2 regions of the Paraliobacillus sediminis genome follow, and region 1 is predicted to be linked to the other one. Evidence: riboswitches for the same ligand, from Rfam matches in the RefSeq annotation. Region 1 holds a riboswitch; the other holds the start of a gene.

The links. A riboswitch is a leader RNA that binds a small molecule or an ion and turns the genes downstream of it on or off. The one in region 1 is predicted to bind thiamine pyrophosphate.
Region 2: it holds a riboswitch for thiamine pyrophosphate, as region 1 does, so the genes downstream of both, tenA (thiaminase II) here and tenA (thiaminase II) in region 1, are expected to answer to the same signal.

What each region holds. Positions count from the first base shown of each region.
Region 1 is NZ_QJSI01000003.1:595,846-604,149, forward strand. Features, by position in the region: gene D2K60_RS15625 (cytochrome ubiquinol oxidase subunit I) at 1-1,058, shown strand, start outside; gene D2K60_RS15630 (cytochrome d ubiquinol oxidase subunit II) at 1,055-2,068, shown strand; gene cydD (thiol reductant ABC exporter subunit CydD) at 2,108-3,841, shown strand; gene cydC (thiol reductant ABC exporter subunit CydC) at 3,838-5,556, shown strand; TPP riboswitch at 5,612-5,720, shown strand; gene tenA (thiaminase II) at 5,806-6,480, shown strand; gene D2K60_RS15650 (DUF3231 family protein) at 6,675-7,187, opposite strand; gene D2K60_RS15655 (spore coat protein) at 7,438-7,653, shown strand; gene D2K60_RS15660 (zinc-dependent alcohol dehydrogenase) at 7,732-8,304, opposite strand, start outside.
Region 2 is NZ_QJSI01000002.1:388,656-396,959, reverse strand. Features, by position in the region: gene D2K60_RS08115 (cytochrome ubiquinol oxidase subunit I) at 1-198, shown strand, start outside; gene D2K60_RS08110 (cytochrome d ubiquinol oxidase subunit II) at 195-1,208, shown strand; gene cydD (thiol reductant ABC exporter subunit CydD) at 1,248-2,981, shown strand; gene cydC (thiol reductant ABC exporter subunit CydC) at 2,978-4,696, shown strand; TPP riboswitch at 4,752-4,860, shown strand; gene tenA (thiaminase II) at 4,946-5,620, shown strand; gene D2K60_RS08090 (DUF3231 family protein) at 5,815-6,327, opposite strand; gene D2K60_RS08085 (spore coat protein) at 6,578-6,793, shown strand; gene D2K60_RS08080 (zinc-dependent alcohol dehydrogenase) at 6,872-8,005, opposite strand; gene D2K60_RS08075 (DUF2512 family protein) at 8,154-8,304, shown strand, end outside.

The sequences.
Region 1 (8,304 bases):
TGGAAGTTTTCGCATTTTTCTTTGAAGCAATTTTCTTAGGTATCTATTTATATACCTGGAATCGTTTTAAAGGAAAATATACACACTGGTTACTTTCAATACCAGTTGTAATTGGAGCTGGAATGTCTGCAGTTTTCATCACTACTGTAAATTCGTTTATGAATTCACCTGCTGGATTCACAATGGAGAATGGTGAGTTTGCTGCAGTCAATCCACTAGAAGCGATGTTAAACCCATCTTCACCTACTAGAATTGCACATGTTGTAGGAGGATCCTATCTTACTGTTGCTGCTATTTTAGCTACCATTGCGGCTATTGCGTTGTTACGAAATAAAGGTGCTTCTGCGTACCATAAAAAGGCATTAAAATTAACCGTCATATCAATGTTCGTTTTTTCTTTGATAACTGCAGTAGCAGGAGATGCTTCGGCTAAATATTTGGCAAATAATCAACCTGAAAAATTAGCTGCCGCAGAATGGCTTTTTGAAACGGAAGAGAACGCTGATCTGCTCTTATTTGGTTGGCTAAACGAAGATAATGAAATTGTTGGTGCTATTCGAATTCCAGGAGCTTTGAGCTTTTTAGCACATGGCAATTTCATGAGCGAAGTTACAGGATTAGAAGAAACACCAGAAGATGAACGACCACCATTATGGATTCATTATATGTTTGATTTAATGGTTTCGATTGGAATGTTCTTAATAGGGATTTCTTTCCTTTATCTCGTTCTAAGTCGACTTAAAAAATGGAATGCAAATAATAAATTCATGCTCTGGCTTATTGCATTAAGTGGACCATTAGCAATGTTAGCTGTAGAATTCGGTTGGATTTATGCAGAAGAAGGCAGGCAACCATGGATCTTGCGTGGTTATATGCGAGTAGAAGAAGCAGCGACATCGTCACCATATATTCTGCATATGTTCTTTTTGTTTTTAGGCCTATATATTGTTCTAGGAACACTATTTGTAATTACGATGAGAAAATTATTTAAAGACAATCCAGCAGAACTAGAATTAGAAAAACACTACCCTGAAACGGAAAAGGGGGCTGAAAAATGAGTTACGAAATAATTGGAATAACAGTTTTATGGTTATTTTTGTATGGTTACCTAATCATTGCTTCGATCGACTTTGGTGCAGGATTTTTCGCCTTTTATGCAAAAATGACGAAACGAGATCATATTATCAATCAGATAATTTCACGATATTTATCACCCGTTTGGGAAGTTACCAACGTGTTCCTTGTCTTCTTTTTTGTTGGAATAGTAGGGTTTTTCCCATCAACTGCTTATTATTATGGTTCTGCATTACTCGTACCTGCAAGTTTTGCGATCGTACTGTTAGCAATTCGAGGGTCATTTTATGCTTTTGAAAACTATGGATCAAAACAGAGTAACGTATACATGTTTCTTTATGGAGCTACTGGTTTGTTAATTCCAGCATCCTTATCTGTTGCATTAACTATCTCAGAAGGTGGATTCATTACCGAAGAAAATGGTGTAGTTTCACTTAAATATTTGGAGTTGTTCACAAGTCCTTTAGCATGGAGTATTGTTGCATTAGCGATAACAGCACTATTATTTATTAGTGCAAGCTTTTTAACGTATTATGCTTCACGTGCTGATGACCAATCAGCTCTTAAATTGGTACGAAGATGGGCACTATTTTGGGCAACACCTACTATTATAATGGCTTTAACAACAATGATTGCTTTAAGTCAACGTAACGAACGTCATTTTAATAATATGTTAGACCTGTGGTGGATTTTCGGTTTATCGATGGGATTTTTCTTAATAGCAATGGGTCTTTTATATATGGGTAGAAATTATGGATCCGCTTTTATCACGATTATGTTACAATTTTTCTTTGCATTTTTCGGTTATGGTATTGCGCAGTATCCTTATTTACTTGATCCGTTCATTCACATTGAGGATAGCGTGACAAATGAAGCGATGGGTATTGCTTTAATTGTCGCCTTTATTGGCGGATTACTCTTATTAGTACCATCTCTTTTCTTACTCATGCGTTTATTTCTATTTAATGCAGATTATGCGAAAGGGAAAAAATAATCGTGTACGCAAAATTTGTGTTAGGGGACTGAATCGTTCATGCAAAATTTAAAGCAAACCGTATGGATGCATAAAACAAGGATCTTCTTTTTAATTGTGTTAACCATAGCACTTGGACTATCAATAATCATGCAGGCTTTTGCTATGACTACTGTTGTTGATGGGGTCTTTCTTAAGAACCAAACGTTTCATGCAATGATACCATGGTTAATGGTATTGTTACTTGTTCTCTTCACGCGAGCATTAACGGATTATATAAGCAAGCGAATTGGTGTTTCACTAGCAAGTGATGTAAAAGGGACTGTACGGAGAAATTTATTAGAAAAGTATGCAGCCCGTCCAGTCCAACTGGCTGAAAAGGGACAAACAGGTAAAAAGGTTAGTATGTTGTTAGACGGTGTCGATGAAATGGATAGTTTCTACAGTCAGTTTATTCCACAAGTAATGCAAAGTACATTTGTACCATTACTAGTCATGATCGTTATTTTTACACAACATATTAATTCAGGAATCATATTACTTGTGACAGCACCATTTATTCCAATCTTCATGATTGTAATTGGCTTACAAACGCAAAAAAAGTCAGAAGAAAAGCTAGATAAATTAGCTTCTTTTTCTGGCACCTTTTTAGATACGTTACAAGGACTTGTTACATTAAAACTGTTTGGCCAAACAAAACAACAGAAAGATAAAATAGAGAAAAGTAGTCTTGGTTTTCGAGATACCACAATGGATATTTTAAAGGTTGCCTTTACGCAATCGTTTATGCTTGAAGTTATTTCAATGCTGAGTATCGGTATTATTGCTTTAGAACTGGCAATACAGTTAATCATTTATGAAAGTCTTTCGTTTTTCACTGCATTTGTTATCCTAGTTCTCGTACCTGAATTCTTTTCTTCGTTAAAAGAACTCGGCACGACTTTTCATAATGGAAGAAGCAGTATGGGTGCCGCTAAAAAAGTATTAGAAGCGTTCGATGAAGAGGATTATACGATTAAATGGGGAGAAAAGGATATAAGCAAGAAGGACGAACCACCAACGATTCACTTAGATCAGCTTGGGTTTAGTTATCCGGATAGTAAGTTTAATTTGCAGGCTATTGAAGCCACTTTCTTACCAAAGCAAAAGATAGCAATTGTTGGGGCAAGTGGGGCAGGTAAATCCACGCTACTACATTTATTAGCTGGTATGATCACTCCTGAACATGGCGCGATCAAACTTGATCAACAACCGCTTATTGACTTCACTGAGTCTTCATGGCTTGGACAACTTTCTTATATATCACAACAACCGTATATCTTCTCAGGAACAATTGGGGAGAATATCGAAATGGGAACGAATATGGCAGTAACAGAAAAGGATGTTCAACAAGCTGCCCAATTAGCCGGAATTGCGCCGTTAATTGAATCATTAGAAAAACAATATAATACTCCAATTGGAGAAGCTGGTCGAGGGTTATCTAGTGGGGAGAAACAACGCGTGTCTATCGCACGGGCATTTTTGAAAAAGCCTAAAGTTGTTTTACTTGATGAACCTACACGCGGACTTGATTTAACTACTGAAAAAATATTACAGGAATCGATTGAACAGTTGTCAAAAACTGCGACAGTTATAACAGTAGCACATCGATTGCACACGATTAAAACCGCAGATCAAATTCTTTTCTTGGATAAGGGTCAATTACTAGCTGTCGGAACACATGAAACATTATTAGCTACTTTACCTGCTTATAAAGATATGGTGACGATTCAACAAGGGGGAGAAGAAGCATGAGCGCTCTTTTAAAAGTCATTAAACTGATGCTGATTGAGAAAAAAGATATTCTGTTTGCAATTTTATTTGGCTTCATAGCAGGCATTAGTAGCGTCGGACTATTTGCTGCTAGTGGCTATCTTATTTCTAAAGCAGCTTTAATGCCTCCATTTTATGCATTAATTATGCTTACTTCTACCGTTAAATTACTAGGTTTTATTAAAGCTAGTTCTAAATATGGCGAACGTATTTATTCTCACCGGGCTACGTTTACTATCTTAAGCAATTTACGTGTTACTTTCTTTGAAAAGTTAGAACCTCTTGTTCCGCAAATTTTTCATAAGTATAGAAGCGGAGATATACTTGGCCGTGTAGTAGGTGATGTGGAAAGTCTTCAGAACTTCTTTCTACGTGTTTTTTATCCACCGATAGTTTTATTGCTTGTTTTTGTCACAACGATTTTATTTAGCAGCTTTTATTCCATTGAAATTGCGTTAATTTTATTATTGGGTCTTTTGTTAACCGTATTTGTTATTCCTGCAATTTTTTCATTCAGACAATTGAAAATTAAGGATAGCGTTAGACAAGAGCGTGGAGATCTTTCTACGGAAGTTACTGAATTGATGTATGGCTTTCGAGATTTAAAGATATTTCAACAATTGCAAAAGAAACAAGACCAGTTAATAACACAATCAGATAAGTATATTGAAAAGCAAAAACGCGAGAATATTAATAAAGTCTATAGTCAATCATTCAATGGTTTTATAACCTTTATCGTAAGTTGGTTAGTTCTAGCTGTTGGCGCTTATTTAGTTGTAGATGGTACGTTAGAAGGACTTTTTTTAGCGATGCTTGTGATGATCTCTCTAACCGTTTTTGAACCTGCAGCTCCTATGGCTGTTTTCCCGATTTATATGCAAGAAAGCCGGGACGCATCAAGTCGTTTATATAATGTGGTGGAGGATCCGGATATTCAAGTGAACGCAGTAGAGATTATCAGTCATCAGGTTGAAAGCAGGGCACCAGCAATTAAATTTCAAAATATCACCTTCACGTATATGGGAGATTGGCGTACAACCATTCCTTCTCTTAGTTTAGAAATTCCAGCAGGTTCGAAAACAGCAATTGTTGGAGCTAGTGGATCAGGAAAATCAACTTTACTGCAATTGGTTTTAAAGCTACAACAAATTCAGACGGGCACTATTTATTGGAATGATCATGATATTTCAACTGTTTCAGGAAGTGCATTATGGGAAAAAGCAATAGTTGTTTTACAAGAAAATCATTTCTTTTATGGAACAATTCGTGAAAACTTATTGCTTGCTGATGCTGCATTAGATGATTTTATATTAAATGATGCATTAGTAAAGGTGCAACTTGAAGACTTTTCGCTTGATGATCATGTATCAGAAAACGGTGAAAATCTTTCTGGTGGCGAAAAACAACGTCTGGCAATTGCTAGAGCAATCTTAAAACAGGGTCATTTGTGGATTTTAGATGAACCAACGTCATCTCTTGATGCGCAAACAGAACGAATGATTCACAAACAGCTTTTTGAACAAGCGCAAACAGATACGTTACTGTTAGTTAGTCACCGTTTAAATGGTTTAGAAAAAATGGACCAAATTATTGTCATGGATCATGGTGAGATTATTGAATCTGGATCTTATACAGTATTAATGCAAAAGCAAGGTTACTTTTATCAAATGAAAACACTCGAAGAAAGTTTACTTTAATAGCATTGACATTATCTCCCTAGATGTTATTCTATAAACAGAACCAAATAGCACGAAAAACCACTAGAGGAGTCTTTTATAAAGACTGAGATTGAAGTGATACTTCAAGACTCTTAGAACCTGATCTAGTTCAAACTAGCGGAGGGAAGTGGATGGAAATAAAGTCTTTCTTTCGATTACTTTATCATGCCACCACTTTCTTTTAATCAGAGAAGGTGGTTTTTTATGCAGATAAAGGAGGAAGTAACGATGAAATTTTCAGAACGTATTCGAAAGGAAGCAGATCCAGTTTGGCAGGCTAGTTTTAATCACCCTTTTGTTAAGGGGATTGGTGATGGCACATTACCTATAGAGAACTTTCGTTATTATGTCATGCAGGACTCTTATTATTTAGCACAATTCGCCCGTGTTCAGGCACTTGGTGCTGCAAAGGCGGAGGGTTTAGAGACAACAAATAGTATGGCGTCACATGCGCAAGGAACCTATCAAGCAGAATTAGATTTGCATCGTACTTTTTCTAAATTATTAGATATTACGGATGCAGAACAAAAAGCATTTAAACCTGCTCCAACCGCTTACGCTTATAGTTCTCATATGTATCGTGCTGCTTACCAAGGTCATCTCGGTGATGTGATTGCAGCAATATTACCTTGCTACTGGGTTTATTATGAAGTTGGAGAACAGTTAAAGAACAAAACACCAGACGAGCCCATTTATCAAGAATGGATTAAAGCATACGGATCTGATTGGTTCCGCACGTTAGTAGAGGAACAAATTGATAGGTTAGATCAATTAGCTGAAACTGTAACCTCATCTGATCGAGAACGAATGAAAGAACACTTCTTAATTAGCAGTCAATACGAATATTTATTTTGGAACATGGCTTATAAATTAGAAAAATGGCCACTAGAAGAGATGAAATAAGCTGGTATTAAGGCTAAAAGTACTTTACGCAGACAGTAATTGCTTTTTAATATATGGACTTAAGTTATAATTCGGCGGAAGTGATAGAATTGAGACGTAAGGTGAGTTGCTAATCCGCATTTTTTGTATTAAACACCATTCGAATTACAAAGTAGCTAAAATAAAAAAGCACTAGAATTCTAGTGCTTTTTTTGCTATTCTTTATTTGGAATTTTCGCTTGCATTGGAGGGAGTATGATCCATCCTTTGTCTTTATTCAGTCGGAGCGCCTTTGCTCCAGCTTGTGCTTTATTCATATGGAACTGTCCAAATAGCATTGCAATATCTTCGCGTAGAGACTGTCCAATGATTGTACTGCAAGCAATTAATCCTGCTGAAATATTTGCAGAAACAACTGCACTAATCTCTTGATCACTGAACTTCGCACCTGAAGGAATATCTTCAATGTCAGCCAGTGACCGTTCAGGAGGTGAAGGAGGTAAAGCAATCCCATTTATTTTAAGTATCTCTTCAACACTTTCCATTTCTTGCTTCATACCTCGATTTAAATCTTCAAGCAAATTTTTCAGTTCTTTGTCACCAGTATGGTTAATAAATGTTTGATACGCCGCATAGTTACCTTTAGCAGCTGCTAGAAATGACCACAGACTGAAAACTTCACCATAATGAAGTGGTTGTTTCTTTGGATTACCTGATAATACACCCATTTTTAAACACTCCTTTGTTTGTTCTTACACAGATAGTCTTTTCATCAACGTAAAACTTATTCCAAAAACGTCGTAATTTGATGAATTTAATTTGGTATATGAAAGAATATTAGAGTAAAACTATATTCAAAAAGGAAGAGAAAAAATGAAATTAGCTGCACACGAATTACAGAATTAAAGGTGAGAAAGCCCATTCCTTTAGGTGTGGGATGAATCGCTTTTAAATTTGTAAATAAATAAAGTTTGAAAAATACGTTCTTTCCTACAAACAGCCTTTATGATGAGCTGTTCTCATGCATATGAAGCATGGCAATACATGGTTAGCAAAGGTTATTATCCATTAGAACCAGCTGATCTAGCTATCACTACAAAAATCGGTACTATGCATCAGGTAGTACCTGAAGACCAAGAAAAAATTCAAGCAATGATGATGAAATACGAGGGGCAAAACCCGATTGCAGGTTAAAGTGATGGAATGTATCAATAAATAGAACAAAAAAGAACTCTAGTGGGTGCTGTACCCCCTAGAGTTCTTTCTTGTATATTATGGTTTGAGTATAACTTTAATACAATTGTCTTCCTTTTTATTAAATATGTTATAACCATGTGATGCCTCATCTAGAGGTAGACTGTGTGTAATGATCTTTGACGGGTCAATCTCCCCATTTACAATTTGCTTATAAATTGGTTCCATGAAGGACCTTGCATGTGCTTGTCCAGTCTTAATAGTTATATTTCTAGAAAAGAAGGCACCTAAAGGGAATAAATTATAATTACCTCCATACACACCAGTAATTTGATACGTTCCACATTTTTTAACAGCCTTTGTTGCAATCTGGATTGGTCCCATTGTTCCACCTTGCAATTTAAGTTTTTGTTCTACAAATTCTAAAGGTGACTTTTTACCATCCATACCGACACAATCAATCACAACATCAGCACCACCATTTGTTACGTCTTTTAAAACTTCTCCCATATCATCATGTTTCGTAAAGTCAAATATCTCCGTCTTATTTATATTTTTAGAAAACTGCAAGCGGTTGTCAATATAATCTACAGCAATTACCCGTTCCGCACCTTTTTGCCACGCAAATTGCTGTGTCATTAAACCGATAGG
Region 2 (8,304 bases), on a different contig from region 1:
TTGCGTGGTTATATGCGAGTAGAAGAAGCAGCGACATCGTCACCATATATTCTGCATATGTTCTTTTTGTTTTTAGGCCTATATATTGTTCTAGGAACACTATTTGTAATTACGATGAGAAAATTATTTAAAGACAATCCAGCAGAACTAGAATTAGAAAAACACTACCCTGAAACGGAAAAGGGGGCTGAAAAATGAGTTACGAAATAATTGGAATAACAGTTTTATGGTTATTTTTGTATGGTTACCTAATCATTGCTTCGATCGACTTTGGTGCAGGATTTTTCGCCTTTTATGCAAAAATGACGAAACGAGATCATATTATCAATCAGATAATTTCACGATATTTATCACCCGTTTGGGAAGTTACCAACGTGTTCCTTGTCTTCTTTTTTGTTGGAATAGTAGGGTTTTTCCCATCAACTGCTTATTATTATGGTTCTGCATTACTCGTACCTGCAAGTTTTGCGATCGTACTGTTAGCAATTCGAGGGTCATTTTATGCTTTTGAAAACTATGGATCAAAACAGAGTAACGTATACATGTTTCTTTATGGAGCTACTGGTTTGTTAATTCCAGCATCCTTATCTGTTGCATTAACTATCTCAGAAGGTGGATTCATTACCGAAGAAAATGGTGTAGTTTCACTTAAATATTTGGAGTTGTTCACAAGTCCTTTAGCATGGAGTATTGTTGCATTAGCGATAACAGCACTATTATTTATTAGTGCAAGCTTTTTAACGTATTATGCTTCACGTGCTGATGACCAATCAGCTCTTAAATTGGTACGAAGATGGGCACTATTTTGGGCAACACCTACTATTATAATGGCTTTAACAACAATGATTGCTTTAAGTCAACGTAACGAACGTCATTTTAATAATATGTTAGACCTGTGGTGGATTTTCGGTTTATCGATGGGATTTTTCTTAATAGCAATGGGTCTTTTATATATGGGTAGAAATTATGGATCCGCTTTTATCACGATTATGTTACAATTTTTCTTTGCATTTTTCGGTTATGGTATTGCGCAGTATCCTTATTTACTTGATCCGTTCATTCACATTGAGGATAGCGTGACAAATGAAGCGATGGGTATTGCTTTAATTGTCGCCTTTATTGGCGGATTACTCTTATTAGTACCATCTCTTTTCTTACTCATGCGTTTATTTCTATTTAATGCAGATTATGCGAAAGGGAAAAAATAATCGTGTACGCAAAATTTGTGTTAGGGGACTGAATCGTTCATGCAAAATTTAAAGCAAACCGTATGGATGCATAAAACAAGGATCTTCTTTTTAATTGTGTTAACCATAGCACTTGGACTATCAATAATCATGCAGGCTTTTGCTATGACTACTGTTGTTGATGGGGTCTTTCTTAAGAACCAAACGTTTCATGCAATGATACCATGGTTAATGGTATTGTTACTTGTTCTCTTCACGCGAGCATTAACGGATTATATAAGCAAGCGAATTGGTGTTTCACTAGCAAGTGATGTAAAAGGGACTGTACGGAGAAATTTATTAGAAAAGTATGCAGCCCGTCCAGTCCAACTGGCTGAAAAGGGACAAACAGGTAAAAAGGTTAGTATGTTGTTAGACGGTGTCGATGAAATGGATAGTTTCTACAGTCAGTTTATTCCACAAGTAATGCAAAGTACATTTGTACCATTACTAGTCATGATCGTTATTTTTACACAACATATTAATTCAGGAATCATATTACTTGTGACAGCACCATTTATTCCAATCTTCATGATTGTAATTGGCTTACAAACGCAAAAAAAGTCAGAAGAAAAGCTAGATAAATTAGCTTCTTTTTCTGGCACCTTTTTAGATACGTTACAAGGACTTGTTACATTAAAACTGTTTGGCCAAACAAAACAACAGAAAGATAAAATAGAGAAAAGTAGTCTTGGTTTTCGAGATACCACAATGGATATTTTAAAGGTTGCCTTTACGCAATCGTTTATGCTTGAAGTTATTTCAATGCTGAGTATCGGTATTATTGCTTTAGAACTGGCAATACAGTTAATCATTTATGAAAGTCTTTCGTTTTTCACTGCATTTGTTATCCTAGTTCTCGTACCTGAATTCTTTTCTTCGTTAAAAGAACTCGGCACGACTTTTCATAATGGAAGAAGCAGTATGGGTGCCGCTAAAAAAGTATTAGAAGCGTTCGATGAAGAGGATTATACGATTAAATGGGGAGAAAAGGATATAAGCAAGAAGGACGAACCACCAACGATTCACTTAGATCAGCTTGGGTTTAGTTATCCGGATAGTAAGTTTAATTTGCAGGCTATTGAAGCCACTTTCTTACCAAAGCAAAAGATAGCAATTGTTGGGGCAAGTGGGGCAGGTAAATCCACGCTACTACATTTATTAGCTGGTATGATCACTCCTGAACATGGCGCGATCAAACTTGATCAACAACCGCTTATTGACTTCACTGAGTCTTCATGGCTTGGACAACTTTCTTATATATCACAACAACCGTATATCTTCTCAGGAACAATTGGGGAGAATATCGAAATGGGAACGAATATGGCAGTAACAGAAAAGGATGTTCAACAAGCTGCCCAATTAGCCGGAATTGCGCCGTTAATTGAATCATTAGAAAAACAATATAATACTCCAATTGGAGAAGCTGGTCGAGGGTTATCTAGTGGGGAGAAACAACGCGTGTCTATCGCACGGGCATTTTTGAAAAAGCCTAAAGTTGTTTTACTTGATGAACCTACACGCGGACTTGATTTAACTACTGAAAAAATATTACAGGAATCGATTGAACAGTTGTCAAAAACTGCGACAGTTATAACAGTAGCACATCGATTGCACACGATTAAAACCGCAGATCAAATTCTTTTCTTGGATAAGGGTCAATTACTAGCTGTCGGAACACATGAAACATTATTAGCTACTTTACCTGCTTATAAAGATATGGTGACGATTCAACAAGGGGGAGAAGAAGCATGAGCGCTCTTTTAAAAGTCATTAAACTGATGCTGATTGAGAAAAAAGATATTCTGTTTGCAATTTTATTTGGCTTCATAGCAGGCATTAGTAGCGTCGGACTATTTGCTGCTAGTGGCTATCTTATTTCTAAAGCAGCTTTAATGCCTCCATTTTATGCATTAATTATGCTTACTTCTACCGTTAAATTACTAGGTTTTATTAAAGCTAGTTCTAAATATGGCGAACGTATTTATTCTCACCGGGCTACGTTTACTATCTTAAGCAATTTACGTGTTACTTTCTTTGAAAAGTTAGAACCTCTTGTTCCGCAAATTTTTCATAAGTATAGAAGCGGAGATATACTTGGCCGTGTAGTAGGTGATGTGGAAAGTCTTCAGAACTTCTTTCTACGTGTTTTTTATCCACCGATAGTTTTATTGCTTGTTTTTGTCACAACGATTTTATTTAGCAGCTTTTATTCCATTGAAATTGCGTTAATTTTATTATTGGGTCTTTTGTTAACCGTATTTGTTATTCCTGCAATTTTTTCATTCAGACAATTGAAAATTAAGGATAGCGTTAGACAAGAGCGTGGAGATCTTTCTACGGAAGTTACTGAATTGATGTATGGCTTTCGAGATTTAAAGATATTTCAACAATTGCAAAAGAAACAAGACCAGTTAATAACACAATCAGATAAGTATATTGAAAAGCAAAAACGCGAGAATATTAATAAAGTCTATAGTCAATCATTCAATGGTTTTATAACCTTTATCGTAAGTTGGTTAGTTCTAGCTGTTGGCGCTTATTTAGTTGTAGATGGTACGTTAGAAGGACTTTTTTTAGCGATGCTTGTGATGATCTCTCTAACCGTTTTTGAACCTGCAGCTCCTATGGCTGTTTTCCCGATTTATATGCAAGAAAGCCGGGACGCATCAAGTCGTTTATATAATGTGGTGGAGGATCCGGATATTCAAGTGAACGCAGTAGAGATTATCAGTCATCAGGTTGAAAGCAGGGCACCAGCAATTAAATTTCAAAATATCACCTTCACGTATATGGGAGATTGGCGTACAACCATTCCTTCTCTTAGTTTAGAAATTCCAGCAGGTTCGAAAACAGCAATTGTTGGAGCTAGTGGATCAGGAAAATCAACTTTACTGCAATTGGTTTTAAAGCTACAACAAATTCAGACGGGCACTATTTATTGGAATGATCATGATATTTCAACTGTTTCAGGAAGTGCATTATGGGAAAAAGCAATAGTTGTTTTACAAGAAAATCATTTCTTTTATGGAACAATTCGTGAAAACTTATTGCTTGCTGATGCTGCATTAGATGATTTTATATTAAATGATGCATTAGTAAAGGTGCAACTTGAAGACTTTTCGCTTGATGATCATGTATCAGAAAACGGTGAAAATCTTTCTGGTGGCGAAAAACAACGTCTGGCAATTGCTAGAGCAATCTTAAAACAGGGTCATTTGTGGATTTTAGATGAACCAACGTCATCTCTTGATGCGCAAACAGAACGAATGATTCACAAACAGCTTTTTGAACAAGCGCAAACAGATACGTTACTGTTAGTTAGTCACCGTTTAAATGGTTTAGAAAAAATGGACCAAATTATTGTCATGGATCATGGTGAGATTATTGAATCTGGATCTTATACAGTATTAATGCAAAAGCAAGGTTACTTTTATCAAATGAAAACACTCGAAGAAAGTTTACTTTAATAGCATTGACATTATCTCCCTAGATGTTATTCTATAAACAGAACCAAATAGCACGAAAAACCACTAGAGGAGTCTTTTATAAAGACTGAGATTGAAGTGATACTTCAAGACTCTTAGAACCTGATCTAGTTCAAACTAGCGGAGGGAAGTGGATGGAAATAAAGTCTTTCTTTCGATTACTTTATCATGCCACCACTTTCTTTTAATCAGAGAAGGTGGTTTTTTATGCAGATAAAGGAGGAAGTAACGATGAAATTTTCAGAACGTATTCGAAAGGAAGCAGATCCAGTTTGGCAGGCTAGTTTTAATCACCCTTTTGTTAAGGGGATTGGTGATGGCACATTACCTATAGAGAACTTTCGTTATTATGTCATGCAGGACTCTTATTATTTAGCACAATTCGCCCGTGTTCAGGCACTTGGTGCTGCAAAGGCGGAGGGTTTAGAGACAACAAATAGTATGGCGTCACATGCGCAAGGAACCTATCAAGCAGAATTAGATTTGCATCGTACTTTTTCTAAATTATTAGATATTACGGATGCAGAACAAAAAGCATTTAAACCTGCTCCAACCGCTTACGCTTATAGTTCTCATATGTATCGTGCTGCTTACCAAGGTCATCTCGGTGATGTGATTGCAGCAATATTACCTTGCTACTGGGTTTATTATGAAGTTGGAGAACAGTTAAAGAACAAAACACCAGACGAGCCCATTTATCAAGAATGGATTAAAGCATACGGATCTGATTGGTTCCGCACGTTAGTAGAGGAACAAATTGATAGGTTAGATCAATTAGCTGAAACTGTAACCTCATCTGATCGAGAACGAATGAAAGAACACTTCTTAATTAGCAGTCAATACGAATATTTATTTTGGAACATGGCTTATAAATTAGAAAAATGGCCACTAGAAGAGATGAAATAAGCTGGTATTAAGGCTAAAAGTACTTTACGCAGACAGTAATTGCTTTTTAATATATGGACTTAAGTTATAATTCGGCGGAAGTGATAGAATTGAGACGTAAGGTGAGTTGCTAATCCGCATTTTTTGTATTAAACACCATTCGAATTACAAAGTAGCTAAAATAAAAAAGCACTAGAATTCTAGTGCTTTTTTTGCTATTCTTTATTTGGAATTTTCGCTTGCATTGGAGGGAGTATGATCCATCCTTTGTCTTTATTCAGTCGGAGCGCCTTTGCTCCAGCTTGTGCTTTATTCATATGGAACTGTCCAAATAGCATTGCAATATCTTCGCGTAGAGACTGTCCAATGATTGTACTGCAAGCAATTAATCCTGCTGAAATATTTGCAGAAACAACTGCACTAATCTCTTGATCACTGAACTTCGCACCTGAAGGAATATCTTCAATGTCAGCCAGTGACCGTTCAGGAGGTGAAGGAGGTAAAGCAATCCCATTTATTTTAAGTATCTCTTCAACACTTTCCATTTCTTGCTTCATACCTCGATTTAAATCTTCAAGCAAATTTTTCAGTTCTTTGTCACCAGTATGGTTAATAAATGTTTGATACGCCGCATAGTTACCTTTAGCAGCTGCTAGAAATGACCACAGACTGAAAACTTCACCATAATGAAGTGGTTGTTTCTTTGGATTACCTGATAATACACCCATTTTTAAACACTCCTTTGTTTGTTCTTACACAGATAGTCTTTTCATCAACGTAAAACTTATTCCAAAAACGTCGTAATTTGATGAATTTAATTTGGTATATGAAAGAATATTAGAGTAAAACTATATTCAAAAAGGAAGAGAAAAAATGAAATTAGCTGCACACGAATTACAGAATTAAAGGTGAGAAAGCCCATTCCTTTAGGTGTGGGATGAATCGCTTTTAAATTTGTAAATAAATAAAGTTTGAAAAATACGTTCTTTCCTACAAACAGCCTTTATGATGAGCTGTTCTCATGCATATGAAGCATGGCAATACATGGTTAGCAAAGGTTATTATCCATTAGAACCAGCTGATCTAGCTATCACTACAAAAATCGGTACTATGCATCAGGTAGTACCTGAAGACCAAGAAAAAATTCAAGCAATGATGATGAAATACGAGGGGCAAAACCCGATTGCAGGTTAAAGTGATGGAATGTATCAATAAATAGAACAAAAAAGAACTCTAGTGGGTGCTGTACCCCCTAGAGTTCTTTCTTGTATATTATGGTTTGAGTATAACTTTAATACAATTGTCTTCCTTTTTATTAAATATGTTATAACCATGTGATGCCTCATCTAGAGGTAGACTGTGTGTAATGATCTTTGACGGGTCAATCTCCCCATTTACAATTTGCTTATAAATTGGTTCCATGAAGGACCTTGCATGTGCTTGTCCAGTCTTAATAGTTATATTTCTAGAAAAGAAGGCACCTAAAGGGAATAAATTATAATTACCTCCATACACACCAGTAATTTGATACGTTCCACATTTTTTAACAGCCTTTGTTGCAATCTGGATTGGTCCCATTGTTCCACCTTGCAATTTAAGTTTTTGTTCTACAAATTCTAAAGGTGACTTTTTACCATCCATACCGACACAATCAATCACAACATCAGCACCACCATTTGTTACGTCTTTTAAAACTTCTCCCATATCATCATGTTTCGTAAAGTCAAATATCTCCGTCTTATTTATATTTTTAGAAAACTGCAAGCGGTTGTCAATATAATCTACAGCAATTACCCGTTCCGCACCTTTTTGCCACGCAAATTGCTGTGTCATTAAACCGATAGGACCTGATCCTAAAACAATCACGGTATCACCAGCTTTTACACCTGCATTTTCTACACTCCAGTAAGCTGTAGGTAGCACATCAGAAAGAAACAGTAGTGACTCATCTTCAAGTTCGCAATCATCTGGAATTCGAAAAGGAGTGTAGTTACCAAAAGGTACGCGTAAATATTCAGCTTGTCCTCCTGGATGATTCCCGAATTTTTCCGAATATCCAAAATAGCCACCTGAATCATAGTGTGGATTCGCATTATCACATTGGCTTTCTTGATGTGCATGACAATATTGACACGTTCCACAAGCTACAGTAAAAGGAATAACAACACGGTCACCTTTTTTTAATTTAGTTACTTCAGAACCGACTTCTTCAACAATTCCCATTGGTTCATGTCCGATCACGTAGCCAATGGGTAATGGAAAGTTTCCTTGATACAAGTGCAGATCAGAACCGCAAATTGCCGTAGAAGTAATCCGAACGATAATGTCTTGCTTATCTTGTATTTTTGGATAATCTACCTTTTTAACTGCAATTTGATGTTTTCCTTGATACGTAACAGCTTTCATGAATGTTCACCTCAATGATCAATTTATATCCTTAAGTATGTGTTTTATTATCTAAATCATACGGTTAAAAGAAGGAAGGAAAACAATCAATTTCTAAAATTATACAAGTATATTATTGCGTTAGATACAAAAAATAGATAGAGGAGGTGTGACTATCAAACATTTTAGTTTAATTGGGTTGAAAATATTACTATTATTAGTAGTTCTTTATACAATATTAGGAATCGGGTACGACGTTTCGTTTGGCAATGTACTATTTATAAGCATTGTTTTAGGGTTTTCTGCTTATTTATTTGGTG